DNA from 2 places in the Deinococcus malanensis genome. Region 1 is predicted to be linked to the other one. Evidence: riboswitches for the same ligand, from Rfam matches in the RefSeq annotation. Region 1 holds a riboswitch; the other holds the start of a gene.

Region 1 (15,698 bases):
TTCTGCCCGCCTTTCCGAGACCGACTCGACCAGCGAAGCGCCGGTCAACCGCCGCGACACCCTGCGTCTGCTGGGGGCTGCCGGTCTGCTCAGTGCCGCCGCGCCCCTGGTCGGTGCCCAGCAGGCAGCTCCGGCCACCCCTGCCTCGTCCAGCGGCCCAATGAACGGCAATGGCTTTTACCGTCAGAAGATCGGGAACATGACCCTCACGGTGGTCAGCGACGGGACCGCCCCTCTGGCCTCCGTCCTGCCGACCTGGGGGGCCAACCCCGACCGTCAGGCAGAGTTTGCCACGACCCTGGCCGAATACAGCGTTCCTGCAAACGACACGGTCAACCACTTCAACCCCGTCGTGATCGATACCGGACGCAACCGCGTGCTGATCGACACCGGTCGCGGTGGCGATACCGGGCAGCTGTTGAACAACCTGCGCCGGGCCGGTATTCAGCCAAATTCCATTGACACGGTGTTTATCACCCACGGCCACGGCGACCATATCGGGGGCCTGACGCGGGAAGGACGCCAGATCTATCCCCATGCCCGGCATGTCATGGGCAGCGCCGAATTCCAGTTCTGGACCACCCAGGCCAATCCCAATGCGTCAGTGCAGGCCAACCTGATCGGCCTGAAGGACCGCTTTACCCTGATCGCGCCCGAGACGGAGATCGTCCCTGGAGTAACGGCCATCGCCTCGCCCGGGCATACCGCCGGCCACCTCAGCGTGCGGGCGACCAGTGGCAACCAGAGCGCCCTGATCTTCGGGGACGCCGCCGGGCATTTCCTGCTGTCGCTGCGCCACCCGGGCGCGTATGTCGGCTTCGATGTCAATGGCGCGCAGGCCGCCGAAACCCGCGCGCGCCTGTTCGACATGGTGGTCCGCGAGAAGATGTGGGTCAGTGCGTATCACTTCCCCTTCCCGGCCGTGGGGCACCTGCGCCGGCTACCCGTAGGCTACGAGTACGAACCGACCGTCTGGAACTGGAGTTGAAGTTTCGCTGTGGGTCGGGGGCAGGCGCCGCACATTATCCTCGCCCCCATGAGCTCCGCGCCCGGCCCAACCTCACCGCTGTTTCCTGACCTGCGCCTGTCAACCGTCGCTGCTCTTCTGCGTGAAGGCGCGCCGCGCTGGCAGGCGCTGGGTGTAACCCGGGTGCGGATCTTCGGGTCAGTGGCCCGCGGGGAAGCCGACAGTTCCGCCGATATTGACCTGCTGGTGGACTTCGGGCCCGACGCCAGGGTTGGGCTGCTTGACCTGATGCGCGTCAAGGAAGTGATGGAGGACCTGCTGCGCCGGCGGGTGGACGTGATGACCGAGGGCGCGCTGAAAGCCCCGCTGCGCGGCGAGATTCTGGCCGACGCGGTGGACGTGACCCGGGTGCCGGTTCCACTGCCCCGTTCGCACCGCGAGAAGCGCTGGCGCTGGAGGGTTTTTGATCTGCTGGACGCTATCGACCGCATCAGCGCCTATACCTCGGCCCTCTCGCCGACTACCTTCCTGGCCGACGAACGCACCCGTGACGCAGTACTGCGCAATCTGGCCCGGCTGGGGGAGACCACCAAGTTTATTCCACAAAGCGTCCAGGACCGCACCCCACAGGTGCCCTGGGCATACCTGCGTGATATCCGCAACGTGGTGGCGCACGACTATTTCGGCATCGACCCGGCACTGGTATGGCACACCGCCAGGACCGAACTGCCGGCGCTACGCCCGAGCCTGCAGGCGCTCGCCGATGGTGGTCTGGATCAGGACGAACGGCGGAGTGAGAAGCCTGCCCCGTAACTCCTGAGCTTCAGGCAGCAGGGCCGAGGTGACTGCTACGGCAAACAGACCGGACAGCTTGAATCGTCCGGTCTGTTTGCCGGGTGGGTCAGGCTGCGCTCCGGACAGAAAAGCTACCGGTGCCTTCCGCAGGGCGCTTACTTCTCGGTGCACTCCAGGTTCACGGTCACCCTGGTCTTGCGGAACAGCAGGTCCCCGTACTGGGCCCCCGGAAGGGCACTGGGTCCAGACGTGGCGGTGTAGGTTTCACCACGGCTGGACAGGATGTCAAAGCCCTGCACAGTCTGGCCGGGCTGTTTTTCGCAGATGGCAGCGAAGTCAATCTGAGCCTGCTCACCGGAACTCAGCCGACCCGCTTCCGGTCGGGTGGACTGCTCACGCCCCAGAGGTGTCAGTGCGTAGTGCACGAACGACCCGGCCTGGCCCACATTTCCCAATGTCAGGGTGTCGCGCACGGTCTGCATGACCTTGGCCTGATAGCTCAGGTCATATCCGGGCAGCAGGCTCAGCCCAGCGCTCCGGCGCAGTCTGATCTCGGCCTGGGCCTGCGGCAGGGCGCTGGTGGGGTGCGGTGTCACCACATCGTGCGGCGCGGCGCAGGCGCTGTACAGCCGCCCTCTGGTCAGTGGCAGGGTCTCTCTGGTGCCCTGAAAAGCAGTATGGCCCGTGGCCAGATCACGCCAGCTCGATCCCGTGAAGCTGTAGTTGCCGCTGAGGTACTGAAAGTTGCCCCTGCCCGGGAAGGCAATCGTGGTCATCACCTTATACACCTGATCCTCGCCACTGGCTTTCCAGCCGCGCGCCAGAGGATGCACGATCGTGCGGGTCGATGCACCAACCTCCCCAATGCGCGTCAGCACGCCGCTGATCAGCTGGAACTTCACCCAGCTGCCGGTGATGTCGAGCGTCAGCTGATTGTCGCGCTGCACGGACATGCGCAGGGCCACATCCTGACCACCATCGAGCCGGTAGACAAAGACCCGGCCCTGGGTATCGGTCTCACGTGGAAGGTTGCGGGTCCCGCCGCCCCCCGCCACGGCCACGAATGGAATCCAGCTGCCGTCATAGTGGACGTAGACCCCCGCGTCGGCGGCCACACCTTCGCGGGGCTGTCCGCCCAGGTAGATGTAGGGAAAGGCGGTGGGGATGGCCCGGACCGCCGGCAGATGAGCCGTGCCCTCGACGAAATTGACTGCTCCGGTGCGCACCTGGTCCGTCTGAATGCGCAGGTAGGGGCCGCTGGGCTCGTTGCGACAGGTCAGATACGTGGCCTGTGCTGTCAGCGCTGCGCCCGCCTGTTCATGACCGGGGAGGGGGAGGCCCAGGGCAGCCGCGTCGGTGTTGTCGGTGCCAGGCTGGTTCTGGAACACACCGGGGTCGATGCCGATGTCCGGCAGCGGAGCCTCCCCCTCTTCCAGGCTGGGACGTTCTTCCGGGGCAGTCCAGGCTGCGGCGTCCCCGGAGACTTCCTGGGAGCCGAGCCGGGCTGTAGTGGCCTGCAGGTCGTCCTGGGCGCAGGCACCCAGCAGCAGGGTCAGGGCCAGACAGGTCGAGGGCAGAAACCAGGCAGGGCGCGAGAAATCAGGCATGAAAGACTCCTTCAAGGCAGATGCCGGCAGGGCAGGAGACCCCGGCACGGGGACAGAAAGCTTCTGAAGAGGTGGTCTCCCCGAGTCTAGGCCCCAGTCCTGAACGGCGCTGCCAAAAATGCCCACTTTCATGCTGGACGCCCGGAGTCATGGTCAGGTGCCGCGGTCCAGCAGTTCAGGTCCAGGGCAGTCCTGAACGCGCCTGCCAGTAGGTGGCCGGCTCGTGCGCCAGGGCCGGGAGTTCAGCCGACCTGGTGCCGCCAGGCTGGATGTGCAGGGCCCGCAGGTTGTCGTTGAGTTGCTGCCGGGTGCTCGCGCCGCTGAGGACCACGTCGGCCCAGGGTTGATTCAATGCAGCGTCCAGGGCCACCGCGTCCGGGGTGATCCCCAGGTCCGCAGCGACTGTGGCCAGCGCAGGTGGCACGTCACCCTGCCCGGTCAGGCCTCGGGCGGTCAGGCGCCCATTGGCGACTGCCTCCTTGACCACCACGCTCCAGCCGGCCGCGTGAGCCTCAGCCAGGGCCGGGCCAGCCGAGGGTTCGAGCAGATTCCAGGTGGCCTGCACCACGCTCAGAGGATTCATGCCGTCGACCTGCAGGGTCATTGCGCGGCGCAGGGTGTCGGCCTGCTGAGGACCAGTGGTGCTGAGGCCGACGCGCACGCCGGCCGTTGCCAGTTCTGCCAGCCGGGCCAGGACAGCGCTGTCCTCCAGGACCCCGGTGTCCAGCGTGGCCGAGTGAATCAGGTACACGTCGGGCTGACGGCCCAGAGCGCCGAGAGTTTCGGGCCACTGCCGCTGCAGGGTGCTCAGACCGTGATCCTTGACCTCGTGGGTGTCGGCGTCGGTGCGCCAGCCGGCCACGTAGGTGTACCCCCATTTGCTGCCCACCACCGGCGACTGGTCGCGTTCGCGCAGCCACCCGCCCAGGAAGGCCTCGGCCAGACCATAACTGCGCGCGGCGTCGAAATAACACAGGCCCGCAGCCCGGGCCGCGTCAAGCATGTCGAAAGTGTGCCGGCGCATGGAATCTATGTCCCTGGCTGCACCCAGATCCTGACCATGGCCGAGGTTGATGTAACCCGGGCGGCCCAGGGCGGCAAGCCCCAGGCCAAGTCGTGGTGCGCCGGCCGGCAGCAGGGAAGAGGACATGAGTCAGTATGGCCCGCTGCCCTGTGCGGCTTACCCCTGGGCACGTCTAGATTTCTGCCAGTCACGTCAGAATTCCGACAGGAGATGTGTGAATAATTTAGATCACTTAAAGAAACCCTTCATGTTGGTCTGACGGGTACGGGGAGAGCGTATGGACGGATCAGGCAACTCTTTGAAAGCCACTTCTTTTGACCCCGCTGATCTGGTCCGTGACGAGGACGGCGAGCTGTATCACCTACCCACCCTGCGTGCCCTGTACGCCGCAGGCCGTCTTTCGCTGGAGAGTGCTGGCTACCTCCTGCTCATGCAGCATGCCGCGCTTGGCCGCCCCCGCCTGATCGCCTGAGCAGGGGATTTCAGGGGCACCGGACTCCGCAGGGGGTGCGGTGCCCTGTTCATTGCGGGCGTCACCGCCTCAGCGTGGGACAGTGCGGATGCGGCCCCGAAGCCCGGCGGTCAGTTCACTGTTCAGCTCCAGTCCCAGTTGACCGGCCAGTTCTATGGTCCACCTGACTGCTTCAGCGTAGGCCTGCTCCAGCTTGTCCAGCTCCCCGGTCAGGTGGGCATACCGGGCCAGCAGTTCCGGCGGCAGGCGCTGCTCTGCCAGGCGGGCAGGACTGAGCCAGTACTCCGTCTGTCCGGCCTCCAGGCATGCCAGACGCAGCACGCCGCCCCGCACCCACCACAGCAGTTCCAGGGCGCGCACCTGTTCACCGCGAGCCAGCACGTTCAGACCGAACGCCAGCCAGTTCAGGGTGCGGTCGAGAATCTGCTGCGCCTCGGCCGTCGGATTCAGCTGTTTGCCGCTCAGGGTCTGCAGAATGGCCGCCAACGCACCGTCCTGGTCCTTGACCAGCATCCGTTGCGGACGCACATGTTCGCCGGGCCACGCCGCGACACCGGCCAGTTCGTCATGCGACGCCACATGCACTTCCACCCTTAACAGTCCTGGCAATATCGCCGTGGGCGTGCCGAACTCGTTGACCAGCAGGTGATGGACGGGTGTAATGGCCTCCAGCCAGCCGCTCACGTCGAAAGCCGCCAGAGTTTCCGGCCGTACGAACAGCCAGTACTCCAGATCAGAGAACCGGTCGGCCGTGCCCTGAGTGAAGCTTCCATACGCCAGCGCGTATGTCACACGGAGGTCCTCCTGTATGGCGGCACGCAGCTTACGGTCAAGTTCGATTTGCCTGTCCAGACTCATGGAACGATCGCTTCGGCTTCGATCTCCACGAGGTGACGCGGGTCGATCAGAGCGGCCACCTGCACCATGGTCGCAGCCGGCCTGATCTGGCCGAACACCTCTCCATGTGCTCGCCCGATCTCTTCCCAGTGGGCGATGTCGGTGACATAGATCCGGGTACGCACCACGTCCTCGGGTTCAGCGCCAGCTGCCCTCAGCGCCCCGCAAATGATGTCCAGAACTGCGACAGTCTGGGTGTAGGCGTCTCCGACCCCCACCACATCCCCGTTCACGGTGGCGGTCGTGCCGGAGACCTGCACCACGTTGCCTACCCGCACGGCGCGCGAGTATCCCATCACTGCCTCCCAGGGCGACGATCCTGCGATGTTGTGCCTCACGTTCCGAGTGTAGAGGGCACGGTGACGGCCCGTCCGAACCTTTCGCTTGACCCGGCCCGGCCGTGGTGGCACACTCGGAAGCGTCACCAGGGGTGCCCACGCTCAGGCCGCAATAGCCGAAAGCGGGGCTGAGAGGGCCTTTTTTTACGGCCTAACCCTAGGAACCTGATCTGGTTCATACCAGCGGAGGGAGAGTGACAGGTGCGGAAACGACAGATACCGCCCTCCTCCGAAGTTGCTTTGGGGGAGGGTGATTTTTTGGACCAGCAGAGAAGGGCGGGCGTGCGCTTTCAAGCGACCAGGCGCGGATCTTCCATAACGTGTTGACCTGACATTCGAGTGCCATTCCCCGACGGGCCGCCCCGGTGCGCCGCCTGTGTCCTGATTCATTTGCCCTGGGCCATTGCCCGGCCCCATGTGGAGATCCCATGACCGCACCTGTTGATCCCCCCGCCCTGACCACCACGCCCTTCCCTAACAGTGAAAAGCAGTACCTGAGCGGCGCCCTGCACCCGCAGGTTCGCGTACCGGTGCGCGCCATTCACCAGTCCGCCACGCTGGAAATGGTGGGCAGCCTGACGCGCCGCACCTCCAACCCCACCGTCCTGGTACCCGATACCAGTGGCCCCTATACCGATCCGGCCGTGAGCATCGACCCGCGCCGGGGCCTGCCACACGCCCGGCCCTGGCTGGCGACCGACCCGTGTCTGGAAACACAGACCGAGCGCTTTTCGGCCCGCCTGGACGGCGCTGGACCCATGCCCTTTCCGGCACTGCCCCTGCCGCGCCGCGCCCGCACCGGGCAGGCCATCACCCAGATGCAGGCGGCGTTGCGCGGGGAAATCACCCCGGAAATGGAGTTCGTGGCCCTGCGCGAGAACCTGCGTCAGGCCGACGAGTTCACGCTGACCCACCAGCACCCCGGCCAGAGCTTCGGCGCGGCCATTCCCCGCGTCATCACGCCGGAATTCGTGCGTTCGGAAGTGGCGCGCGGACGCGCAGTCATTCCCGCCAACATCAATCACCCGGAACTGGAACCCACCATCATCGGCCGGAATTTCCGGGTCAAGATCAACGCCAACCTCGGTACCAGCATCGTGACCAGCAGCATCGAGGAGGAGGTCGAGAAGATGGTCTGGGCCACCCGCTGGGGAGCCGATACGGTCATGGACCTCTCCACCGGCAAATACATCCACCAGACGCGTGAGTGGATCGTGCGGGGCAGCCCTGTGCCCATTGGCACCGTTCCGATCTATCAGGCACTGGAAAAGGTGAGCGGCGTGGCCGAGGACCTGACCTGGGAGGTGTACCGCGACACGCTGATCGAGCAGGCCGAGCAGGGCGTGGACTACTTCACGGTGCACGCGGGCGTGCGACTGGCGCACATTCCGCTCTCGGCGCGGCGGCGCACCGGCATCGTGTCGCGCGGTGGCAGCATCCTGGCCAAGTGGTGCCTGGCGCACCACCGCGAGAATTTCCTGTACACGCACTTTGCCGACATCTGCGAGATCATGGCCGCCTACGACGTTACCTTCAGCCTGGGGGACGGGCTACGCCCGGGAAGCATCGAGGACGCCAACGACGCCGCGCAGTTCGCGGAACTGGAAACGTTGGGTGAACTCACCCGGATCGCGTGGGATCAGGGCGTGCAGACCATGATCGAGGGGCCCGGCCACGTGCCCATGCAGCTGATCCGCGAGAACATGACCCGGCAGCTGGAAGTCTGCCAGGAGGCGCCCTTCTACACGCTGGGGCCGCTGACCACCGACATCGCGCCCGGCTACGACCACATCACCAGTGCCATCGGTGCGGCGCAGATCGCGTGGTACGGCACGGCCATGCTGTGCTACGTGACGCCCAAGGAACACCTGGGCCTGCCCGACCGTCAGGACGTGCGCGACGGCGTCATTGCCTACCGGATCGCCGCGCACGCCGCCGATCTCGCCAAGGGCCATCCCGGAGCACAGGCCCGCGACAACGCGCTCTCACAGGCCCGCTTCGAGTTCCGCTGGGAGGATCAGTTCAATCTGGCACTCGACCCGGAAAAGGCCCGTGAGCTGCACGACGAGAGCCTCCCGGCCGACGCGGCCAAGACCGCGCACTTCTGTTCCATGTGCGGCCCGCACTTCTGCTCCATGAAACTCAGCCATGACCTGCGCGCCGGGGACATCCTGGCCGGGCTGGAAGAAAAGGCCCGCGAGTTCCGCGAAGGTGGATCGCAGATCTACCTGGACCGTCCTGCCAGCGAGCCCGAGGAGGTTGGCGCATGACCCGCCCGCTGGGGCGGCTGTATCTGGTCGCCACGCCCCGCCCGGATCAGCCGGAAGACGAGTTCGTGGTGCGCGTGGAGGCCGCCCTGGACGGCGGTGTGGACACCCTGCAGCTGCGCTGCAAGGCGGACTCGCCAGCATATGGTGAAGCGCGTGCGGTGATCCGGCTGGCCGGACGGCTGCGTGATCTGGCGCACGCGCGGGGCGTGCCCCTGTTCATCAACGACCGGGTGGACATTGCGGCGGCCAGTGGCGCCGACGGCGTGCATCTGGGCCAGGGAGATCTGCCCCTCACCTGGGCCCGGGCACTGGCGCCGGGCCTGCGGGTAGGCCTCAGCACGCACGCCCCCGCGCAGGCGGCTGCCGCTGCCACCCAGCGTCCGGCTTACTTCGCCGTGGGTCCGGTGCATGCCACCCCGACCAAACCGGGCCGCGCGGCGGCTGGACTGGAGTATGTGAGGCAGGTGGCACGCGCTTATCCGGAAGCCCGCACGGGCATTCCCTGGTACGCCATCGGCGGGCTGGATCTGCAGAACGTCGCGGCCGTGATCGCGGCTGGTGCCTCCCGGATTGCTGTCGTCCGCGCCGTGCTGGACGCCCCGGACCCCGCTGAGGCGGCTGCTGCACTGTGCAGGGCCCTGTCCGCTCCAGTTGTGGAGGAGGCCGTATGCAGGTAAATGGCGAGGCTCATCCGCACCGTCCCGGCCTGACCCTGCACACCCTGCTGCGCGAACTGGACGTGCGACCCGAGCGGGTCGCGGTGGCCGTCAACGACGACTTCTATCCCGGCGCCCGTGTGCCGGACCGCCTGCTGGAGCCCCGGGACATCATCGAGATCGTCCGCATCATCGGAGGAGGCTGACATGTCCATTCAACACGACCTTCTGACCATCGCCGGCAAGTCGTTCCGGTCACGCCTGATGCTGGGCACCGGCAAGTTCACCGACCTGCGCGTCATGCGTGAGGCGCTGGAGGCCAGCGGTACCGGGATCGTGACGGTCGCCATCCGCCGCGTGGAACTGCGTGCGCCCGGCCACGTGGGGCTGCTCGACGCCCTGGACCTGGACCGCTATCAGCTGCTGCCCAACACCGCCGGCTGCCGCACCGCCGAGGAGGCCGTGCGGGTTGCCCGGCTGGCCCGCGCGGCCACGGGAGTCAGCTGGGTCAAGCTGGAAGTCATTCCCGATCCCCGCTGGCTGTTGCCCGACCCGGTCGGCACGCTGAGCGCCGCGCACACACTGGTGGACGACGGCTTCACGGTGCTGCCCTACGTACAGCCCGACGCGGTGCTGGCACGCGCCCTGGAAGATGCCGGGTGTGCCACGGTCATGCCGTTGGCCAGTCCGATCGGCACTGGTCGGGGCCTGCGCACCGGCGAGCTGCTGCGCACGGTGCTGGACGGCGCCCGGGTGCCCATCGTCGTCGACGCCGGTCTCGGGGTGCCCAGTGACGCCGCCCAGGCCATGGAAGCCGGAGCGGACGCCGTGCTGGTCAACACCGCCATTGCCGAGGCGCGTGATCCGGTAGCCATGGCCCGCGCTTTTGCGCTGGGGGTGCAGGCGGGCAGGCTGGGGTATCTGGCCGGGCGCATGGCCGAGCGCGACCACGCCAGCCCGAGCAGCCCTGCGGCTGGGGTGCCCCGTCTGCCCGACCCGGAAGTGCCCGACCTTGTGCCCCCGGTGGACGCCCGCGCATGAGCGTCATCGTGGTGGGAGGTGGGCTGATCGGCTCGGCCGTCGCCTTCACCCTGCGGGACGCCGGTCTGGAGGTCGAAGTGCTGGATGCCGACCTGCCCGGCGCAGCCTGGCGCGCGGCAGCGGGTCTGCTCACGCCGCACGGGGAACGCCTGCATGGCACGCCGCTGCACGCGGACGCCCTGGAAAGTCTGTCCCTGTGGCCGGATTTTGCCCGGAGTCTTGAAGCGTACGGCGGCCAGAGCGTCCATTTTCGACCCGGAGTGCTGCATATCGGCCGGGGCCAGGGTGGGCAGGAGTCTGAGCCTGCGCACCAGTCTGTTCCGGAAGAGGGCTCCCTCCATCCGCCCAGCGTGGTGCGCGCCGCGCTGGCGGGGGTGAAGGTCACGCGCGCCCGCGTCCTGGCCCTGCGCCCGGATACGCGTGGAGTGCGCCTCCAGACTGAAGCCGGTGAACGCCGCGCTTCCCTGGTCGTGCTCGCTACCGGTGCCTGGAGTGGTGCCTTCGGCCTGCCGGTCCGGGCTGAGCAGGGTCAGGCCCTGCTGCTTCAGGGGGCGAGCGACCATCCCGCCCAGTACGGCACCCGGCGCCGGGGCCGCGGACTGCATGGCTACGCCCTGGGCCGCCCGGACGGGCTGTACGTGGGGGCGACCGCCCGCGGGTCTGCCATGCAGCCGGACCGTTGGGCCCTGCGCTGGCTGGGTCATATGGCGCGGACGACGGTGCCTGCTCACGCGGACCGGCCGGTGCAGGCTGAGCTGATGGGCCTGCGACCCATCACGCCGGACGGACTGCCCCTGATCGCTCCGCACCCTGCGCTTCCTCACGTCGTGGTCGCCACCGGGCACGGTCGCCACGGCGCGCTGCTCGCCCCGCTGACGGCCCGCCGGGTGCTGGCGCTGGTCCGGCAGACCCTCCGGGAGGCTGCATGACTCCCCTGCCGGTCGCGCTGACCATCGCCGGTTCTGATTCCGGGGGAGGCGCGGGCATTCAGGCTGACCTCAAGACCTTCGAGGCACACGGCGTGTACGGCACCAGCGCCCTGACCCTCATCACGGCGCAGAACACCCTGGGGGTGCAGGCGGTGCAGGCCCTGAGCCCCGAACTGGTCACCGCGCAGATTGAATCGGTCCTGGCCGATTTTCCAGTAGCAGCAGTCAAAACCGGGGCACTGGGCAATGCCGAAGTGGTGCGGGCCGTGGCTGGCGCGTTACGGGGTCGCCAGCTTCCCCTGGTGGTGGACCCGGTGCTGCTGGCCAAGAGTGGGGACACCCTGCTGGATGTCCAGGCAGTGCAGGTCCTGGTCGAGGAACTCCTGCCGCTGGCGACGCTGGTCACGCCAAACCTACCGGAAGCCACGGTGCTGTTCGGCCCGGAACTGCCCACGCACCTTCCGCTGCTGCTCAAAGGGGGGCATAGTGAAGGCGAGACCGTGATTGACGAACTTCGCACGCCTCAGGCCCAGTTGCGGCTAGAAGCACCTCGGCAGCACACCCCGCATACCCACGGAACCGGCTGCACGCTCTCGGCCGCCATCACGGCCAATCTGGCACGCGGCCTTCCACTGCTCGTCGCGGTCAGCGAGGCACACGCCTACGTACAGGCGGCCATACGCGCCGCGCCGGGACTAGGTTCTGGTCACGGGCCGCTGGGACACGCGCACGCCTGCAAGGGTGAGCTGCGCCGCCCGGAGGTCCGGCTGCCTTTGTAACCGTAACCCCGTGCTCCTTTGTGGCTTCGGGGTACACTGAACCTAACGCCCGTTAGGCAACCCGTGTCTACCCTGGAGGAGTCCACATGTCGCAGACCCTGCCCCCCAACGAAACGGCCGAGCAGCACGCCGCCTTCAACGCCCGCATCGCCCGCGGCGAGAAGATCGAACCCGGCGACTGGATGCCGGCCGAATACCGCCGCCAGCTGATCCGCATGATCTCGCAGCACGCCCACTCGGAAGTGGTCGGCATGCTCCCCGAAGGTGAATGGATCACCCGCGCGCCCACCCTGAAGCGAAAGACCATCCTGATCGCCAAGGTGCAGGACGAAGCCGGGCACGGCCAGTACCTGTATCACGCCGCCGAGACCCTGGGCGCCACCCGTGAGGAGATGCTGGACGCCCTGCTCAGCGGCAAGGCCAAGTACAGCAGCATCTTCAACTACCCGACCTACACCTGGGCGGACGTCGGCATGATCGGCTGGCTGGTCGACGGCGCGGCCATCAAGAACCAGACCATGCTGGCAGGTTGCTCCTACGGCCCCTACAGCCGCGCGATGGTGCGTATCTGCTCCGAGGAAACCTTTCACCACAAGCAGGGCAAGGAAATGATCGTGGCCTACGCCCAGGGCACGCCCGAGCAGAGGCAGATGGCTCAGGACGCCCTGAACCGCTGGTGGTGGCCCTCCATGATGATGCTCGGGCCGCACGACGCCGACAGTCCCAACAGCGGGGCGCTCTCCGGCTGGGGCATCAAGCTCAAGAGCAACGACGAGGTCCGCCAGGAGTTCATCAACGAGCACGTGCCTGAACTGCTCGAAGCTGGCCTGACCATCCCTGACCCAGACCTGCATCAGGACGAGCAGGGCAACTGGAAGCACGGCCCGATCAACTGGGACGAGTTCTGGGCCGTGATCAAGGGTCAGCAGGGTCTGAACAAGGAGCGGCTTGGTGCCCGCCAGCATGCCCACGAGGACGGCGCCTGGGTGCGTGAGGCGATGCAGGCTTACGCTGCGCGTGGGCTGGGGCAGGCCGCCGACTGATGACGGCAGCTTCAACCGACACCCAGTGGCAGCGCTGGGAGGTCTTCAAGCAGGATGCGCCGGGCCGGCCCTATCAGGCTGTGGGAAGCGTGCATGCCGGCGACCCGGAGCATGCCCTGCTGACTGCCCGCAACGTGTTTGTGCGCCGCCCGGCCGCCATCAGCCTCTGGACTGTGCGCGAGACTGACCTGCTGACTGCGACCCCTGAGGAACTGGACACCCAGCCTGATCTGCTGGCCACGCCCGGGGAGGTCAGCACCTATCACGTGGGCATCAAGCGCACCAACAAGCGCTCCATGACCTTCGTGGATCTGGCCGGCACGGTGGACGCATCGGGACCCGGCGACGCCCTGAGGCAGGCCAGGTTGATGTACCCCGACGCCCTGGCGTGGCTGGTCTTTCCAGAAACGGCAGCGGTCCGGACCGACGACGATCCGGGAACCATCGAGAGCTGGTTTGCGCCCGCCAGGGAAAAGACGTACAAGCAGCAGCAGTATTACGGCGTGATCGGCCGGCATGTGGGCGAACTCAAGCGTGAGGGCCTGGTGCCAGGACGCGCCCCAGGGGAAGTGAAGCCATGACCGCGACCCAGCCCGACACCCTAAACCTGACTCCGGAACTGCGTGAAGCGCTGATCCATAAGCTCACCGCGCTCGCCGACGACGAGATCATCCTGGCGCACCGCGACAGTGAATGGACCGGCCACGCGCCGATCCTCGAAGAGGACATCGCGCTGGCCAACATCGCGCAGGATGAGCTGGGGCACGCGACCCTGTTTTTGGACCTGCGCCGTGAACTCGACGGCAGTGACGCCGATCAGCTGGCGTACTTCCGGGACGCACCGGACTACCGCTGTGTCCGCCTGGTCGAGTTTCCCAGGGGCGACTGGGCCCTGACCATGCTGCGTCAGTTTCTGTTTGACGCCTACGAGGCGCTGTGGCTCGATGAAGCCCGCTCCAGTGCCTACGCTCCTCTCGCAGAGGTCGCGGCCAAGGCAGTCCGCGAGGAGAAATTTCACCTGCAGCACAGTGCACTGTGGGTCGAGCGTCTGGCTCTGGGCACCGACGAGAGCCGGCGGCGCACCCAGAACGCCCTGAACAAGTTGTGGCCGCATGTTGGTCAGCTGTTCGAACCCCTCCCCGACGAGGCCGAACTCGCCACAGCCGGCATCGTGCCGGAACTGGGCGGCGTCCGCGCCCGCTGGGAAGGCGTCGTGCTTTCCCACCTGAAGGAGAAGTGCGGTCTGGAACTGCCTGCTGTCACGGACACCGCCCAGGCTGGCCGTGAGGTCCATACCGAACATCTGGTCCCCCTGCTTGCTGAGATGCAGGTGGTAGCCCGCGCCCACCCGAACGCCGAGGTCTGGTAACCCTATGACCGCTCCGCATGTCACGCCCGGACAGGTCTGGGCCGCGCTTGCGGCTGTGCCGGATCCGGAAATTCCGGTGGTCTCCGTCACCGACATGGGCATGGTGCGTGACGTAACCGTCGAGCACGACCGCGTTACGGTGACCTTCACACCCACCTTCAGCGGCTGCCCGGCACTGCACGTCATCCGTGAGAGCATCGGGGACGCGGTGCGCGCCCTGGGCGTGCAGGACGTGGAGGTCCGCAGCACCCTCACGCCTCCCTGGACCACCGACTGGATCAAAGAGGATGCCCGTGAACGCCTGCGCGAGTACGGCATCGCGCCTCCCGCGCCGGCAGGGGAGGGCGTCCTGATCACCCTGGACCCCGAACCCACCCGCTGTCCCCGCTGCGGCTCTTTGAATGTCCGCATGACGGGAAGCTTCGGGCCGACCCTGTGTAAACGCCTGTACGTGTGTGACGCCTGCAAGGAGCCGTTCGAGGGCTTCAAGAGCGTCTGAGCAGTGCAGGTGCGTTTTTTGCGTGATGGGCCTCTGATACAGGGCCCTTTTTTCAAGGAGCTTCCATGACGATCCTTTCCACTGACCTTCTCCGCCCTGCTTCCTACGTGTACGGCACCTGGCACACCAATGCCGACGGCCAGACGCTGGTCGACCCGGTGTACGGCCGTCCGGTGGCCGTGATTTCCAGCGAGGGTGTGGATTTCGCCCAGGCGCTGCGTTACGCGCGCGAGGTGGGCGGACCGGCCATCCGCAAGCAGACCATGCACACGCGGGCGCGGGCCTTGCGGGCGCTGGCCACCTACCTCATGGAGCGCAAGGAGGATTACTACACCCTGAACCTGCTAACCGGCGCGACCCGCCGTGACGGCTGGGTGGATATCGAGGGCGGGATCGGGACGCTGTTCAGCTACGCCAGCATGGCCCGGCGTGAACTGCCCGACGAGCGCTTCCTGCCGGAGGGCAAGGTCGAACAGCTCGGCAAGGGCGGTACGTTTGTCGCGCGGCACATTCTGGTGCCGCGCGAGGGCGTGTCGGTGCAGATCAACGCGTATAACTTCCCGGTGTGGGGCATGCTGGAAAAGCTTGCGCCGGCCTTCCTGGGCGGCATGCCCAGCCTGGTCAAGCCTGCGCCCCAGACCGCCTACCTGACCGAGCGCGTGGTGCGCGACATCATCGCCTCGGGTCTGCTGCCCGAAGGCAGCCTGCAACTGGTGACCGGAGACCCTGGCGACCTGCTGGACCACGTCGAGGAGCAGGACATCGTGGCGTTCACCGGGTCGGCGGCGACCGCCCAGAAGCTGCGGGTGCATCCGAATATCGTGGCGCGCAACGTGCCGTTCAATACCGAGGCAGACAGTCTGAATGCCAGCGTGCTGGGCCTGAGCGTTCGCCCCGAGGACCCGGAGTTTACGCTGTTCGTCAAGGAAGTCGCCCGCGAGATGACCGGCAAGGCGGGGCAGAAGTGCACGGCCATTCGCCGGCCGCTGGTGCCGCGTCACATGGTGGAGCC
Region 2 (15,698 bases), on a different contig from region 1:
GGCGGTGCATGTATTCCGGAACGTAGTGGGCAGCCTTGGTGCTGTCGCGGTGGAAGCCGACCACAGCAATCACCTTGTTCTCCGTCAGGACGCGAACAATGTCCTGGGTGCCGTGCAGTAGCGTCATACAGGTGTTCCCCCATAGGCGGCGCGCGCCGCTTCCAGCGTGACGTTCAACTCCCTGTCCGTGTGTGCGCCGCTTACGAAAATGCTTTCGAACTGCGACGGCGCCCAGTACACCCCGCGCGAGAGCATGCCCTGGAACCACCCAGCAAAGCCCGCCGTGTCACTGCGCGCGGCCTGGACGTAGGTGCGGATACTTCCGTCCGGGACGTCCTGATGAAAGGCGGTCAGCATGGAGCCGACCCGGTTGATGCTGAGCGGCACGCCCGCTTCTGTCGCAAGGCCGCGCAGTCCGGCCGCCAGCGCGGCCGTGTAGGCCTCCAGCCGTTCGTACAGCCCTGGATCGGCTTCCAGCGTGCGCAGGGTGGCCAGCCCCGCTGCCATGGCCAGCGGATTTCCGCTGAGGGTGCCGGCCTGATACACCGGGCCCTGCGGGGAGACGAAATCCATCACGTCGGCACGGCCGCCATAGGCCCCGACCGGCAGCCCCCCGCCGATGATCTTGCCCCAGCAGGTCAGGTCCGGTTCCAGCCCCAGCAGGCCGGTCGCTCCATTCAGCGACAGACGGAAGCCGGTCATCACCTCGTCGGCGACCAGCAGCGCGCCGGACGCCTTGACCCGGTGCAGCGCCGCCAGGAAGTCGGGCGTGGGGACCAGCACCCCGGCGTTGCCCACCACCGGCTCGAAGATCACGGCGGCGATCTCATGACCACGCAGGCGCATCAGGGCGTCCAGGGCCTCGGAGTCGTTGTATTCACTGACCAGTGTCAGGGAGGCGTACTCTTCCGGCACGCCGGCACTGCTGGGGGCTGCGGCGCCCAGGACCCCAGAAGCGTTGGTCAGCAGGCCGCTGCCGGCCTCGACCAGCAGACCATCGGCGTGGCCATGGTAATTGCCGCGGAACTTCACGATGAACTTGCGGCCGGTAAAGCCGCGTGCGAGCCGCAGGGCACTCATGGTGGCCTCGGTGCCGCTATTGACGAAGCGCACCCGGCCCGCGCCGGTCAGGCGGGTGACCAGTTCGGCCAGTTCGACTTCCCGCTCTCCAGGAGCGCCGAAGCTGGTGCCACCGGTCAGGGCGGTGGCAATCGCCTCGCGGATAACCGGGTGGTCATGGCCCAGGATCATCGGTCCCCACGAGCCGATGTAATCGACGTACCGGGTGCCGTCCATATCGGTCAGGTAGGCGCCGTGAGCCTCGCGGATAAAGCGCGGCACGCCGCCCACACTTTTAAAGGCCCGCACCGGGCTGTTGACGCCGCCCGGCGTGACAGCGCGCGCCCGCTCGAACAGTGCCTCGGAGCGCGTGGTGGTGGATGAAGTCATGAGCCTCAAGGTAACGGATACGCATGAGCGGGCGGGAATGCTCGGGCTTCAAGCGGCCTTGACCTTCCGGCAGGGAAAGGGGCAGAGGCCCGGTTCAGGGACCTCTGCCGCGCGGGCGTGGTCGGGGTTACAACCCCAGCAGTCCTGCTGCCGAAGTGGCCAGCAGCTCCTTACGGAACGGCTCCACCAGGGCCTTTTCCTGGGCGGTTGCCGTCTGCACCGTGCCGTTCAGGTCCGGCAACTGTCCGCGTTGCAGCGCCTCGGCGGCGCGCGCAAAGTCCACATTTGGTAGCCCCAGGGCGCGGTTGACCGCCGAGCGTACGGCCGCGTAGCGCTCAGGGCTCAGGTTCTCGCGCTGCAGGGCCGCAGTCTGGGCGTTGCGGGCGGCAGCCACGCTGCCCCCGGCGTTGCGCAACACGCCGACGACCTGCAGCAGGTTGGGGTTCTGTCCGCTCTGGATATCGGTCCAGACCTCCTGCAGTCCGGTAAAGCTGGTGCCCAGAGCCTGGCGCACATCGCGGCGGACACGCACGAATTTCTGGACCTCGGCCCGGGTGACCGGCGCATTCACGTCGCCCGTGGCCGCAGGAGCCGCGTCGTTGCTGGTGCCGGACGCTGCCTCGTTGTTCGCTGTGTCGTTTCCGGGCAGCTGCGGCACGACGACCCCGCTGTCATTTCCCTGACCTGACGGATTCTGCCCCGGCTGATTCTGGCCGGTCTGGCTCTGGGTCTGCGGCGCCCGCCAGCCGTTCAGGAAGTCCTGCGCAGGACGAATCACCACGAACCACGCCAGTGCACCCAGCAGGGCCAGCACCAGCAACGATCCGCCACCACAACCAAGACAACCGCATCCGGGACCACGCCTTCTCATGCCTTCACCCTACGCGGCCAGAGCGCGGCGGGTTCCAGAACCTCTCTTAATGGTGCACGGCCGTGACCAGCGCTGCTCCCCCCTGAAGGGAGACGGTGACCGCCGTGTGGGTGGTCTCGTTGCTGACGGTCCAGCCGCTCCCCAGCGGCACGTCAGCCCGCTCCAGCGGCCAGCGGACACCCTGCAGAGTCAGGCCGGTCAGGTCCGTGCAGGCCAGCACACTCAGCGTGGTTCCGGGCGGCAGTTCCATCGACACGGGAGAGGCAGGCAGCAGCGGCCAGGCCCACTCGTCCCCGCTGGTCAGGCTGACACTCAGGCCTTCGCGCGCCAGGCGCAGGCTGCCCAGCATCAGCGCCGCCGCGTGATCGAAGCGCCCGCCGAACGCGCCTATGAACACCAGGGTTCTGGCACCACGGGCCCGGGTCACCCTGACCGCCAGTTCGGCATCGGTCTCGTCCTTGGCCGCGGGATGAACCTCGCGGGGGGCGTCGAGCAGCAGGCCTTCCGAGGAATCGAAGTCGCCGACCCATACGTCCACCCGTGTGCCCAGCGAGGCTGCGTGGCGTGCCCCGCCATCTGCCGCAACCACCAGATCCGGTACGGGAAGGCGAAGCAGCGTGTGGCCCGGAGTGAGCCGGCCGCCTACCAGAATCCATGCGATCACGACGGCTCCCTGAAGACGGATGGCGGGCTCTCGCGGTCGTCAGGCAGCGTCAGCACCTGTGCGAGATCGAGTTCGAGCTGCAGCATGTGGCTCTGCGCCAGCGCGCGTTCACGGGCACTGAGATGCAGGGTCAGCGCGCCCAGCGGATGACGGACCGTCACGGTTTCACCCAGCTCCGTGACCTGCCGCGCCGTGACCCTGCAGCAGTCTCCCTGGCCGAGCCGTATGGCACTTTCCGGGATCAGCCGGGCCATGCCGTTCTGGCCTCCCAGCACATTGGTATGCCCCAGGAAGGAGGCCACCCAGGCGGTCGCGGGCCTCGCAAAAACCTCGGCGGCGGTGCCCTGCTGCACAATTCGGCCCGCGCGCATCACAGCGACCCGGTGGGCCAGGGCCAGGGCCTCGCGCTGGTCGTGGGTCACCAGCAGGACCCCGGCCCCGATCCGGGCAAACAGGGCGTGCAGGTCGGTGCGTAGCTGGGCCCGCAATCTTTCGTCCAGGTTGGACAGGGGCTCATCGAGCAGCAGCAGCGGGGAGCCGGTGGCCACGGCGCGCGCCAGCGCCACCCGCTGCTGCTGACCGCCGGACAGCTGGGCCGGACGGCGGGCCTCCAGGGCCGACAGGTCCACCAGCGCCAGCGCCTCGCGGGCCCGGGCCTGAGCAGCCGGACGACGTGCGCCGCGCATGCGAGGGCCGTACGACACGTTGCCCAACACACTCAGATGCGGAAACAGGGCGTAGTCCTGAAAGACCAGCCCCACGTGACGCGCTTCGGGAGGCAGGCTGCTCACGTCCCTGCCTCCCACTTCGACCCGGCCGCTGTCCAGGCGTTCCAGGCCCGCGACGCCGCGCAGTACGGTGCTTTTGCCGCAGCCCGACGGCCCCAGCAGCGCCAGGGTTTCACCTGCTTGCACGCAGAGCGACACGTCCGCAGCGGCTTGCACTGGCCCAAACGCCTTGCACAGGCCCTGGACCTGCAGGGCCGGACCGGACCCCCGAGACTGCTGAGTCACGTGACCTCTCCTTCGCCGCCGTCCAGCACCCCGAAAGCCGCGGTGGACAGCAGCAGCAGCACGGTGGCCAGGGCGCAGGCCTCGCCCAGATTGCGTTCTCCGGGCCGGCCCAGGCGTTCATACAGGCCGGTGCTCAGGGTGGCCCACTCGGGACGGGTCAGCACCAGTGTGGCGCCGAACTCGCCCAGCACGGTGGCCAGGGCCAGGGCAGCCCCCCCACGCAGTGCCGGCAGGGTCAGTGGCAACGTCACACTGCGGTGCGCAGGAATGGGCCGCGCGCCCAGGGTGCGGGCCGCTTCCAGCAGTCTGGGCGGCAGCGCCCGCAGCGCGGGCAGCAGGGAGCGCACCACCAGCGGCAGGGCCAGCAGCGTATAGGCTGCCAGCAGCATGGGCAGCGTGGCTGCCAGCACCGGGTAGGCCAGCAGGTACCCGGCCGCCAGGGAGACAGGCGAGACCATGAGGGGCAGCAATGACAGCACATCCAGCAGCCTGGAGCGGGCCAGCCAGGCTCCCAGCGCGTACAGCGCGCCCAGGAAGCTGGCCCCCAGCAGGGCTGCCGCCGCAAAGCGAAGGGTATTGCCCAGCAGCAGAGGAGTGCCCTCGTCACTCAGCACGCCCTGCCAGTAGCCTAGGGTGGGACCGGTGGTGCCCAGCAGCCCACGCGTCACCACGGCCAGCAGCGGCGCAAAGCAGATCAGCACGGTCGCGCCTCCCAGCAGGAGGATGCCCCCCAGGGCGCTGCCCCTTGCGCGGGGAAGCACAGCAGCCGGCACCCCCTGCCCCCCATGAATCAGCCGGGTATAGGTCCAGGTGGCCAGCAGGGTCAGAAGCAGCTGTCCGGCAATCAGGGCGCTGGCTTCCGGCAGGCGCAGCTGCAGGGCGGTCAGCGTGTAGATCTCCACCTCCAGCGTGGCGTAGCGTTCGCCGCCCAGTGCCAGCGGCAGGCCAAAGCTCAGGGCCGAATACAGAAACACCAGGATGGCCCCCGCAGCCAGGCCCGGCAGCGCCAGCGGCAGGGCCACGCTGAGTGCTGAGCGCCATGCCGAGGCTCCCAGGGTTCGCGCGGCCCCGAGAAGCCCGGGCGGCACCCGCGAGAACCCCCCGTAGGCCAGGCGTACCATTACTGGAAGGTTGAAAAACAGGTTGCCCAGCACCAGCAGCGTGGGGGTCTCGCTGAGGTCCATTCCCGTCCAGCGGGTGACCCAGCCGCGCGGGCCCAGCAGCGCCGAGAGGCCCAGCACCGCGACCAGGGTCGGGGTCACGAACGGGAGCAGCAGCAGGCGCAGGAACAGCCGCTTGCCCGGCACCTCGAACCGCGACAACAGGTAGGCCAGCGGCGCGCCCAGCAGCAGGGCCAGCACCGCCGTCCCGCTTGCCTGCGCCAGGGTCCAGACCAGCCGCCCCTGGAAATACGGGTCGCGCCAGACCTCCAGGTTCAGGCCGCCTTCGAGCAGGGTGCGCGCCAGCGGCACGGCCAGCAGCAGCGCGGTAAACAACAGGGCCGGCATCGCCAGCAGCCATCCCGTCACCCGGGCGCCCTTCACGGAAGAGCCTCGCTGAGCCAGTCGGGCATTTCGGCAAGGGGCGCCTGCTCCCAGAAAAAAGCGAACTCACGGGCAAATCCCGCTGACGCTGCGGGTGCGGTGGTTGCCAGAGAATACTCGTTGAGCCCCCGCGCCTCCCAGGACGAATAGTGCAGATTCTGGCTGCCCACCACCAGCATCCTGCCGTCGAGCAGCATGGTCTTGGCGTGGACCGGTCCCGGGAACCAGCGGACCTGCAGGCGGTGTTCCAGCCCTCGCTGACGCAGCAGGCGTTGCAGCCCGGCCACACCGATGCGGTTTTCCAGCCCCAGATAACCGTGCTCATACAGCAGGGCGCGAATGGTCACACCACGCTGGGCGGCGCGCACCAGCGCGGTCATCCAGGGCAGGGCGTCTTCCGGGCGGCACAGCTGCGGGTTGAGCAGCGCGAGGTTGCAGCGCAACCGCATGCTGAACGACACCTGCATCAGGTCAATGGTCTGCTGCGTGGCATCGATCATGCCGACCAGCGCAGCGTCGGCAGCCTGAAAGCCGGCGCGGCGGTAGAGGCTGAACACCCGGTCGTCGCCGGCGGGCCTCAGCGGCAGCCGGTCGGTACCCTGGGGATGGTCGGGACGGGCCAGGTCTCCCAGCGAACACGAGGACACTTCTGCCTGCGTGACCCCGGGAGGACAGGTCAGCAGCCGGCTCCGGGCCCACAGGTCGTCAAAGACGTTCAGACCGTCGGCGGCCACCAGCCCGCGTACCTGCAGGGCGAGGTCACGCAGGTTGCCGCCGCGTCCTTCGGTGGTTCCTGAAGGCAGGTGCAGCGGCCCGACGTTGAAGCCCATCACGGTCAGGACCTCGCCATCGGTAACCAGCAGCTTGGCGTGGCTGTGGGGAAAGGTTCCCGCGTAGTTGGCGATCTGGACCTGCCAGCGCCGCGCCGGGTCTGCGAACGGCACCCCGGCCGCAATCAGGGCGCGGGCTGCCCCGTATACCTGTGTGCCCCATTCCAGGGCGCCGGGCAGCGGAAAGTTGCCCAGGGCGATGCGCACCGTGACGCCATCCGGGTAGCGCTCTGGCTGAGCCTGCACCTGCGTATAGAGCTGTGCGACCGCCTGGGCCAGCACCCGCCCCGGTTCCTGCCGGGGGTTGTCGTCCCATTCCATCACGGCCAGCAGCACCTCCCGCCGGGCCGAGGCGATCTGCGCGGCCAGACCGTCATAGCCCCCGTTCGGTGTCGCACGGAGGGTGCTGAACGCGGGGTGGGGAAGGGGCACATGCAAGAAGCCTTCGAAAGCGTTGCCACATGAAAAGTCGGGCCGCCCACTCTGGGTGGTAACCTTCCAGGCCGCACGCTCCAGCGGATCGGTCGGTGCCGGGCAGCCGGGGGCCGCGCGCTGTGGTATGGCCAGCGGCACCGCGTTCGTGGGCCGTGAATGGGCAAACGCCACCACCTCGCTGCCCAGTCCCCACACCCCCAGGCCGACCAGCCCCAGACTGGCCAGGGTCAGCTTGAGCTGACGGTCGCTGGCCCAGTCTCGTGGAGCGTCCACGGCGTCGTTGATGCCGCGCGCGATCAGCAGGTCACCGACCACCTGCGAGGTCGTTACGAAAGCTGCCAGGATAGTCAGCAGCGCTGAGCCGCCTCCCGACAGTGCATCGGGGATGCCGGCGGCCCCCAGCAGCACGCCCGCGCACAGTCCCACCGCGCCGAAGCCCAGCAGCCCGCCCAGTGCTGGCCGCCACGCCTGTGAGGCGCGGACCGTCAGCAACCCCAGGACTCCGCCGCTGAGGCCCCCGTAGACTGCGCCCAGCAGACCAAGCCCTAAGGTCAGCTGCGCCAACCCCAGGGTCTGCCCCAGCGCCCCTTCGTGATAGGCGCCGGCGAAGGCCAGCAGCCCCCCTACCGGCAGAATCAGCAGTCCGGCTGTGCTTCCGGCCGCAATAGCGGATCGCCAGCGCGCCTGCGACCGGGTCAGGCCCAGGCGGGGAATCGGCAGCCCACGGGTGGACAGCGCCCCCGCCAGCGCAAAGCCCACGATGACACTGAGCAGTGCACCGAAGGTGCCCACGACCGTGCGCACATAGGGCTGATCGCCTGGCACCAGCGCCAGCACCAGCGTCACAGCCCCACGTGCCAGCAGCACGCCTGCCAGCAGTCCGGCCAGCGCCGACCAGGCCAGGCGGCGGATGGTCAGGGGTGGGCGTTCGGTCGGCAGCAGGCGCATCGCGGCACCCAGGATAGGGGTGAACGTGGCGCCGTCATACGGACCTGAAGAAAAACCGGGTCTGCACCTCGGCGCCACCTCCGTTTACTGCGGCAAAAAAGGCGTTCTCGGCCCTGGCCCGGATCAGCGGGCCCGCAGCACCTGGGTGATCCAGGCGTCTACCAGGCGCTGGGGGTTGGCGGTGACATTCGGTGCGGCCGCCCTGACGTCCGGCTGCTGAGCGAAGCGGTACACCGGGTCGAGCCTGGTTCCACTGGCTGCCGGATACACCCACATTCGGGTGGGAATATCCGCCTGGACCGGCGCGCTGAGCATGAAGTCCACGAACTTGCGGGCCAGGGTTCCCTGCTTCGTGCCTTTCAGGATGCCGACCCCTTCGATCTGCAGGTAGGTGCTGCCGGGCAGGAACAGGTTGGCGGTCGGGCTCTGGGCCGGCAGCTTCTTGGGATCATAGCCGTCGGCGTAGAACACTTCCGCAGCGGGGCTGCTGGCGTAGCTCAGCACGATGGGATATTTCCCGCCGTTGCGGCTGAACTCCTTGTAGTAGGCGTCGCTCCAACCACGGGTAACTTTCAGGCCGCCGGCCCGCGCGGCTTTCCACCACGCCCACGCACCGGCTTCGCCGTAGTGGTTTACGGTGGCCAGCAGGAACGCCAGGCCAGGGCTGCTGGTCGCCGGGCTGCTCACCACGGTCAGGCGCGCGTACTCGGGCTTCTTCAGGTCATCCAGTGTGCGGGGCAGTGCCAGGCCTGCTTTCTCGAAGTAGGCCCGGTCGTAGTTCAGGGCCACGTAACCGTAGTCCACACTGGTCAGGAGGCCGGTGTCGTCCAGCCGGTAACGGGCGGGCACACCGGCCTGGGCCGGTGACCGGTAGGCTTCCAGGATTCCGGCCGTCCTGGCCCGGGCCAGCAGGCTGTTGTCCAGGCCGTAGACCACATCGGCCACTGGCGCGCGGCGGGTCAGGATCAGGCGGCTGAGCAACTCACCCGCGTCGCCGCCCTTCACAAAGCGTACGCGGGCCTTGTTGGCAGCCTCGAACTGAGCGATCAGTTTCTTGTCCACGGAAAAGCTGTCGTGGGTAATCACGGTCAGGGTGCTCTGGGCACCGGCAGCACCCAGCATCAGCAGGGCAGAACACAGAATCTTACGCATAGAAAATCCCCTCGCGTCACGAGAGGGGAGGCGCAGGCCATGACTGACGCCGTGGCCTGGTCACACTCCCTCCGCCGGTATGACCCGGTTCAGGTTCCAAGGGTTTTTCTCAGTCCTGCTCCTCAGGACACCCCCGGTGACGCACCCGCGAGCATAGCGCAGGCGTAGGCTGCGGAGTATGCCGCGACTCCTGGTGGCCTCTTGAACCTGCGCAACCGTGCCGCCCCTGTGCTGCTGGTCCTGGGCATCGTCCTGGTGGCCCTCAACCTGCGCCCGGTGATTGCCGGGTTCGGTCCGCTGCTGGCGCCTATCCAGCGGGATCTGGCGGTCAGTGCGGCCACCGTCAGTCTGCTGACCACCATTCCGCTGCTGTGCTGGGGCGCGCTGGCCCTGGTGGCTCCAGCGCTGGCCCGCGCCCGAAGTGCCGAAGTGGTGATCCTGGGGTGTCTTGGACTGATTGTCCTGGGCGCAGCGCTGCGTGCTGGTCCCACCTTTCCCTGGATTCTGGCCGGGACCCTGCTGGTGGGGGCCGGCATCGCGGTGGTCAATGTGCTGCTGCCCAGCCTGATCCGGCGGGATTTTCCCGGCCGTCTGGGCCTGATGACCGGGATCTACACCACGGCTGTCGTGGGTGGGGCCACCGTGGCGTCGGCCGTGGCGGTGCCTTTACAGGGTGCGCTGGGCGGCTCGTGGCGGCTGGCGCTGGGCGTCTGGGCAGGACTGGCTGTCCTGGGAGCCCTGGCCTGGTGGCCGGTCGTGATTGGGCGACCGGTACGCAGCGGCCTGCAGCCCATGCCATCCGGGCGGGTGTGGACCAACCCGGCGGCACTGCCGCTGACGCTGTACATGGGCACGCAGTCACTGGTGTTCTTCACCTGGCTGACCTGGCTGCCCAGAATACTGCTGGACCGTGGTGTCAGCAGCGCCGAAGCTGGGATGTTACTGTCACTGGGCAATCTGGTGCAGCTTCCGTTTACGCTGGCAGTGCCCGTGCTGGCCGCACGCCTGCCTTCCGCCCGGCCGCTGGTGGTGGCCCTTAGCACCGCCTTCGCGGCCGGGCTGGCTGGCCTGCTGCTGCTCCCCCAGGTCCCCAACCTGGTGTGGGTGCTGCTGCTCGGGGCGGCGTCGGGCAGTGCCTTTCCGCTGGCGCTGTACCTGATCGCCCGGCGGGCCCGCAATACGGCTGAGGCGCCCGGGCTTTCGGCCGTAGCGCAGGGGTATGGCTACCTGCTGGCCGCCACCGGCCCCTTCCTGTTCGGAGCGGTGCATGACTTCACGGGTGACTGGAGCCCGCCGCTGATCCTGTTGCTGGGGTTCACTGCACTGGTCCTGATCAGCGGATGGTGGGCCAGTGGAGAACCTGCCGAACGTCTGGAGGTCGCATGAGTTTCTTTCTGGTCGCCTGGCTGGTCGTTCTGGACCCGGCCGGACGTGTGCTGCTGGGACGCCGGGCTGGCGTGGCCTATGCAGAAGGCCTGTGGGGACTGCCGGGTGGCCGGGTCGAGCGTGGAGAGGCGCTGGCCCACGCCGCGGTCCGGGAAGCGGCCGAAGAAGTGGGACTTCATGTCGATCCGGGTCGTCTCAGCCCCCTGGGGGTCGCCCGGTACGACCTGGGGGAGGCTCATGGCGTGGACTTCCTGTTTGTGGCCCGGATCTGGGAGGGCGAGCCTGCGCCACTCGAAAACACTTCGGAAGTCGGCTGGTTTCACCCCGGCGCCCTGCCGCCCGACAGCCTGCCCTGGCTGGCAGATGTTCTCGACACGCATCTCAGGGCTGGGGTCTGGCTCTCCGAACAGCTTGGCTGAGGCAACAAGGACTGACAAAGAGACCCGGCTCACGTGATGATGTCCTTCCATCTGGAATAGTTCCATCTGGAATGAACAGTGCTGAGCCCTCCCCTTCAACCGAGACGGACGAGCTGTACACGCTGGTCCGCACTGTGCTGCGGCTGTCGCGGCGGTTCAGGCAGACGCTGGATGAGCCGCTGGAGCAGGCGCTGGGCCTGAATACCAAGGAACTGCTGGTGCTGGCGGCCATCATGGACGGCTTTGACACGCCGGGGGCCGTGGCCTCGCGTCACAGCCTGCCCGCGCCGACCGTGACGCGCATTGTGACCAAGCTGGTGGCCTCGGGGCTGGTCGAGCGCATCAGCGACCCTGGTGACCTGCGCCGTCAGCGCCTGCAACTGACCGACGCAGGTGCCCGGACGCGCGCACGAACCCGCGCCACTGCACAGGACATCGTGCAGGCCCACTTCGGGCACCTGCCGGCCCCGACCGTGCACGCGGCCCTGGAAGCCCTGGCCGTGCTGGACGCCGCCCTGGCACGCCCCGAGGCGGAGGCCCTGGCATGAGGGCGCCCGTCCCGCCTGCCGACCGCCAGAAACTGCTGGCCTTTGCCGGCATCCTGATGGTGCTGTTCCTGAGCAGCCTGAACATGACCGTGGTGGGCAGCGCCATGCCTAGGGTCATTGCTGATCTGGGGGGCTTTGACCTGTATGCCTGGGCGTTCACGGCCTATTCGCTGACCACCACCATCACCATTCCCATTGTCGGGACCGTGAGCGACCGCTACGGACGGCGCCCGCTGATCCTGGCCGGCATTCTGGTGTTCTCGCTGGGCAGTATGGCCCTGGGATTCGTGCAGAGCATGGAAGGACTGATTGCCCTGCGCGCCGTGCAGGGCATCGGGGGCGGGATGCTGATGGCCATGAGCTTTACGGCCATCGCGGACCTGTTTTCGCCTATCGAGCGCGGGCGCTACCAGGGATACACGGGCGCGGTGTGGGGAATCAGCAGTGTGGTGGGGCCGCTGGCGGGCGGATTCCTGACGGACCACCTGGGCTGGCGCAGCGTGTTTTTTGTCAACCTGCCTTTTGCGCTGCTGGCCCTGTGGTTTATCTGGCGCTATTTCCGGCTGCCGGCGCCCACCGGTGGCGGACATTTTGATCGTCTCGGGGCGGTGCTGCTGGCGGGGTCGGTCACCACCCTGACCCTGGCCATGTCGTGGGGCGGCGCCCCGTACGCCTGGACCAGCCCGCGCATCGTCGGACTCCTGGCCGCCACGCTGGTGCTGGGCCTCTGGTACGTGCGCCACAGCCGCCAGCAGGAGCGGCCGCTGCTCGATCTGCGGCTGCTGCGTGACCGGGGCATCGCCATTGCCTCGGTGGCCGGGTTTTTCGTCAGCGCCGGCATGTTTGCCGCAATCCTGTACCTGCCCCTGTACATGCAGGGCGTGCGGGGCAGCAGTGCCGCAGGCAGCGGCCTGGCCCTGGCGCCCCTGATGGGCGGCATGATCCTGACCAGCACCCTGGCGGGACAGCTGGTCAGCCGTACCGGCCGCTACAAGCTTCTGATCATCGGCGGGGCGCTGGTGGCCACTCTGGCCCTGCTGCTGGCCAATGGACTGGGGATGACCACCCCACTATGGATTGCGGTGGGCATCATGGTGCTGCTGGGCCTGGGCCTGGGACCAGTGAACAGCCAGCTGACCCTGGCGGTCCAGAACGCCGCGCCGCGAGAACAGCTGGGCAGCGCCACGGGCGGCAACCAGTTCTTCCGGCAGATCGGCGGAACCCTGGCGGTCAGCCTGTTCGGGGCGCTGGTCAACCGCCAGCTTGCGGCCAACCTTGACGCGGAGTTGCCTGCCCAGGCGCGCGCGCTCCCGGCCCCGCTGCAGGAAGCCCTGACCAACCCCAACCTGCTGACCAGCCCCGAGGCCACCAGTCGTCTGCAGGCCGGACTGACCCAGCTGGGCCAGGGCGAACTGATGGCGCCCATCGTGCACGCCCTGCGCAGCGTAATGGTCGGCGCGATTGACCACGTGTTCCTGATCGCGGCGCTGATGGTGTTTATCTCCTTCGTGGCGGTGCTGTTCCTGCCGGAGCAGCCGCTCAAGGGTCGTGTTCCTGCAGGTCGGACGGGACGGCAGCAGGGCGCCGCGACCGACTGAGTCATTCGGGCTGCCGGTCCCTCGAAACAGGGCCGGGGAACAGGCTGTCTGCAACCCCACTGGTTGCCGGCCACGGAAAGCAGGTCTGAACCTCCGGAAACAGCCCGCGCTCCATGAAGGGATGGCGCCCTGCGATCTGTGCCCTGCGTGTCCCCGCTTCCTCTAGCCTGCATTCATGCTGGATGTTCTGGTGGTGGGAGGGGGCCTCTCAGGCCTCAGTGCCGCGCGGGTGCTCAGGCGTGCCGGGCAGCGGGTGCGCGTGGTGGAAGCCGGGTCGCATCCTGGCGGGCGCGTGGCCACGCGTGTGGTGGATGGGTTCACACTGGACGCCGGGTATCAGGTGCTGTTTCCGGCCTACCCGGCCGTGCAGCGTCAGCTGAACCTGGCGGCGCTGGATCTGGTGCCCCTGCCCTCTGGCGCGGCTATCCGGCGCGGCGCCCGCGTGGACGTGGTGGGTGACCCCCTGCGCGACCCGGCCGGCCTGCCGGGGACCCTGACCACCCGCGTCATTCCGCTGGGTGACAAGCTGCGCCTGGCCCGGCTGGCCCTGCAACTGCGTGGTCCGGCGCCTCACGCCCTGTTGCGCGGTCCCGACGAGACCACCGAGGCGTACCTCAGACGCCAGGGGTTCAGCGACTCAGCACTGGACACATTTTTCCGGCCGTTCTTCGGCGGCATCTTTCTGCGCCGAGACCTGAGCACCTCGGCGCGGCTGTTCCGCTATTACTTCCGCATGCTGATCGATGGGGGAGCCGCCCTGCCGCGCGGTGGAATAGGGGCCATTGCCGCGCAACTTGCTGCCGGGCTGGAGCTGGACACCGGGGTGCGGGTCAGACGGCTGGCTGCGCACGGCGCGCATGTCACGGCCGAGACCAGTGCCGGGGACCTCGACGCGCGGCAGGTCATCGTGGCCACCGATCCTTTCGTGGCCCAGGAACTGACCGGCGAGCCCACGGCGCGCGGCCGGGTGAGCAGCACCTACCTGTACTACGCCACGGCCCAGGCCATCGACCCGGAAACGAGACTGCTGCTCAATGCTGCAGCGGACGGCCTGATCAACAATGCCCAGTGGACCTCCCAGGCGGTCCCGGGCCGCGCCCCGGCCGGACAGCACCTCCTGACCGTCAGCGTGCTGGGTGAGCCGCACCAGGACGACGCCGCGCTGGACCAGCAGGTGCGGGCAGAACTGGCCGGCTGGTACGGAAGTCAGAATGTGGCCACACTGCGCCTTTTGCACGTTGAGCGCATTGCATACGCGCAGTTTCCACAGCCGCCGGAATTCGCCGCGACCCTTCCCGGACATGCCACCCGTCTGCCCGGAGTGTTGCTGGCCTCCGAGGTCACGTCCATGAGCAGCCTGCAGGGCGCCCTGGAAAGCGGCGAGAAGGCTGCGGCTATTGTGCTGGGCGACCTCGCGGCGCAGAGCCGTCCGAGGGGCGCGTGACCGGGCGCGGGATCGGCCCCAGCCGGGCCCGCCTGGACCATCTGGTGGTGGCGGCCCGCAGCCTGCCTGCGGGCCGTGACTGGCTGGAGGGCCGTCTGGGTGTGCCGTTGCAGCCGGGCGGTGAGCATGACGCGTTCGGCACCCACAACGCCCTGCTCTCCCTGGGTCCAGACGAGTACCTGGAGGTCATTGCGGTCAACCCCGCTGCGCCTGTTCCGCGCCGGGCCCGCTGGTTTGCCCTGGACGACCCGGCCATGCGCGCGCGCCTGGAAGCGGGGCCCGCCCTGATTCACTGGGTCGCGCAGGTGGATATCCTGCCCCCGGACCAGGAAGCCCTGGACCTCAGCCGCGGCGAGAACCGATGGACCCTGACCGTGCCGGCCGGTGGACAGCTGCCGCTGGGCGGGGTCGCGCCGTCCCTGATCACCTGGCACACCCCGCCGCCCCCCACCCGCCTGATCGATCAGGGGGTGCGGCTGGCGGTGCTGCGCCTGGGCACTCCTGATCCCGATGGTCTGCGTGCGCGGCTGGACCGGATGCACTTTTCGGGCCCGGTGGAGGTCTATGAGGCACCTCAATCGGAACTGGGCGCCACACTGGACACGCCCGGTGGACCGGTCACCCTGTAAGGCCTGTGCCCCCGTGAGACGATAAGGACCTTGAGGTACGCTCCGCCCGACTCGTCCTGGTTGGTATTCGAGGCCGGAGGGACTCCTCGAGCACCACAGTGCCGGGGCGGTCGTTCTACGCTGGATGGAGGACAGCTGACATGTCGCCCTGGTGGTCGAAAGTGGGGAGGTGTGGCAGCTTCCCAAAGGTGGGATCGAAGACGGTGAGTCGCCTCGGCAGGCGCTTTTGCGCGAATTGAGAGAAGAGGCCGGTCTGAGTGACGTGCAGCCAGTGGCAGCGCTGGGCGTCCTGGAACGCCTGAACTATGCACGCACCTCCTGGCAGGTGACTTCCTGTGTCCTTGCCACGACCTCAGGGGCCGGCAGACCCCCTCTTGAACCTGGATTCAAGCTGGAGTGGAGCCCCCTGGGAACGGCACCCGCCCTGTTCTGGCCCGAGCAGACTGATCTGCTCAAGGCGGTCGCATCAGGAATGGCGGCCGGGCGCTGGGAAATTGGGCCCGCTTCACCGCTCGCCCCCCCGGTGTACCCCAAAGGGTGAAGGGTGCTCGGTATGAAGCTAAGTGGTAAGATGAGAAACACATGGCATACGGCCTAAGTGCGGTGGTCATCCCTGAGGCGGGATGAGCAGCGGGTAGTCGACCTAACGTAATGGTTGTCCTGGCCAGAGCCCGGGACTGGGTGATGGATCTGAAAGACGTTGTCCGGAAACCGCCACTGAGAGCCCCGCCCCTTCGCCGGATACGCGCTGCGCTGGCTCAGTATCTG

What was found. A riboswitch is a leader RNA that binds a small molecule or an ion and turns the genes downstream of it on or off. The one in region 1 is predicted to bind thiamine pyrophosphate.
Region 2: another riboswitch for thiamine pyrophosphate. It lies ahead of IEY49_RS03885 (thiamine ABC transporter substrate-binding protein); the one in region 1 lies ahead of thiC (phosphomethylpyrimidine synthase ThiC).

The regions. Positions count from the first base shown of each region.
Region 1 covers NZ_BMPP01000010.1:149,454-165,151, forward strand. The annotation lists gene IEY49_RS12950 (MBL fold metallo-hydrolase) at 1-988, shown strand, start outside; gene IEY49_RS12955 (HepT-like ribonuclease domain-containing protein) at 1,037-1,780, shown strand; gene IEY49_RS12960 (hypothetical protein) at 1,918-3,369, opposite strand; gene IEY49_RS12965 (aldo/keto reductase) at 3,545-4,519, opposite strand; gene IEY49_RS12970 (DUF3846 domain-containing protein) at 4,692-4,865, shown strand; gene IEY49_RS12975 (hypothetical protein) at 4,935-5,657, opposite strand; gene IEY49_RS12980 (RidA family protein) at 5,720-6,100, opposite strand; TPP riboswitch at 6,179-6,310, shown strand; gene thiC (phosphomethylpyrimidine synthase ThiC) at 6,529-8,370, shown strand; gene thiE (thiamine phosphate synthase) at 8,367-9,047, shown strand; gene thiS (sulfur carrier protein ThiS) at 9,038-9,232, shown strand; gene IEY49_RS13000 (thiazole synthase) at 9,234-10,067, shown strand; gene IEY49_RS13005 (NAD(P)/FAD-dependent oxidoreductase) at 10,064-10,996, shown strand; gene thiD (bifunctional hydroxymethylpyrimidine kinase/phosphomethylpyrimidine kinase) at 10,993-11,775, shown strand; gene paaA (1,2-phenylacetyl-CoA epoxidase subunit PaaA) at 11,862-12,818, shown strand; gene IEY49_RS13020 (phenylacetic acid degradation protein) at 12,818-13,399, shown strand; gene paaC (1,2-phenylacetyl-CoA epoxidase subunit PaaC) at 13,396-14,187, shown strand; gene paaD (1,2-phenylacetyl-CoA epoxidase subunit PaaD) at 14,192-14,686, shown strand; gene paaZ (phenylacetic acid degradation bifunctional protein PaaZ) at 14,752-15,698, shown strand, end outside.
Region 2 covers NZ_BMPP01000002.1:303,661-319,358, reverse strand. The annotation lists gene IEY49_RS03920 (CoA-binding protein) at 1-127, opposite strand, end outside; gene hemL (glutamate-1-semialdehyde 2,1-aminomutase) at 124-1,449, opposite strand; gene IEY49_RS03910 (hypothetical protein) at 1,577-2,263, opposite strand; gene IEY49_RS03905 (thiamine diphosphokinase) at 2,367-2,984, opposite strand; gene IEY49_RS03900 (ABC transporter ATP-binding protein) at 2,981-3,997, opposite strand; gene IEY49_RS03895 (ABC transporter permease) at 3,994-5,505, opposite strand; gene IEY49_RS03890 (phospholipase D-like domain-containing protein) at 5,538-7,754, opposite strand; gene IEY49_RS03885 (thiamine ABC transporter substrate-binding protein) at 7,878-8,906, opposite strand; TPP riboswitch at 8,955-9,051, opposite strand; gene IEY49_RS03880 (CynX/NimT family MFS transporter) at 9,108-10,292, shown strand; gene IEY49_RS03875 (NUDIX domain-containing protein) at 10,289-10,711, shown strand; gene IEY49_RS03870 (MarR family winged helix-turn-helix transcriptional regulator) at 10,783-11,259, shown strand; gene IEY49_RS03865 (MDR family MFS transporter) at 11,256-12,857, shown strand; gene IEY49_RS03860 (NAD(P)/FAD-dependent oxidoreductase) at 13,033-14,301, shown strand; gene IEY49_RS03855 (VOC family protein) at 14,298-14,930, shown strand; gene IEY49_RS03850 (NUDIX domain-containing protein) at 15,082-15,471, shown strand; gene IEY49_RS03845 (GGDEF domain-containing protein) at 15,615-15,698, shown strand, end outside.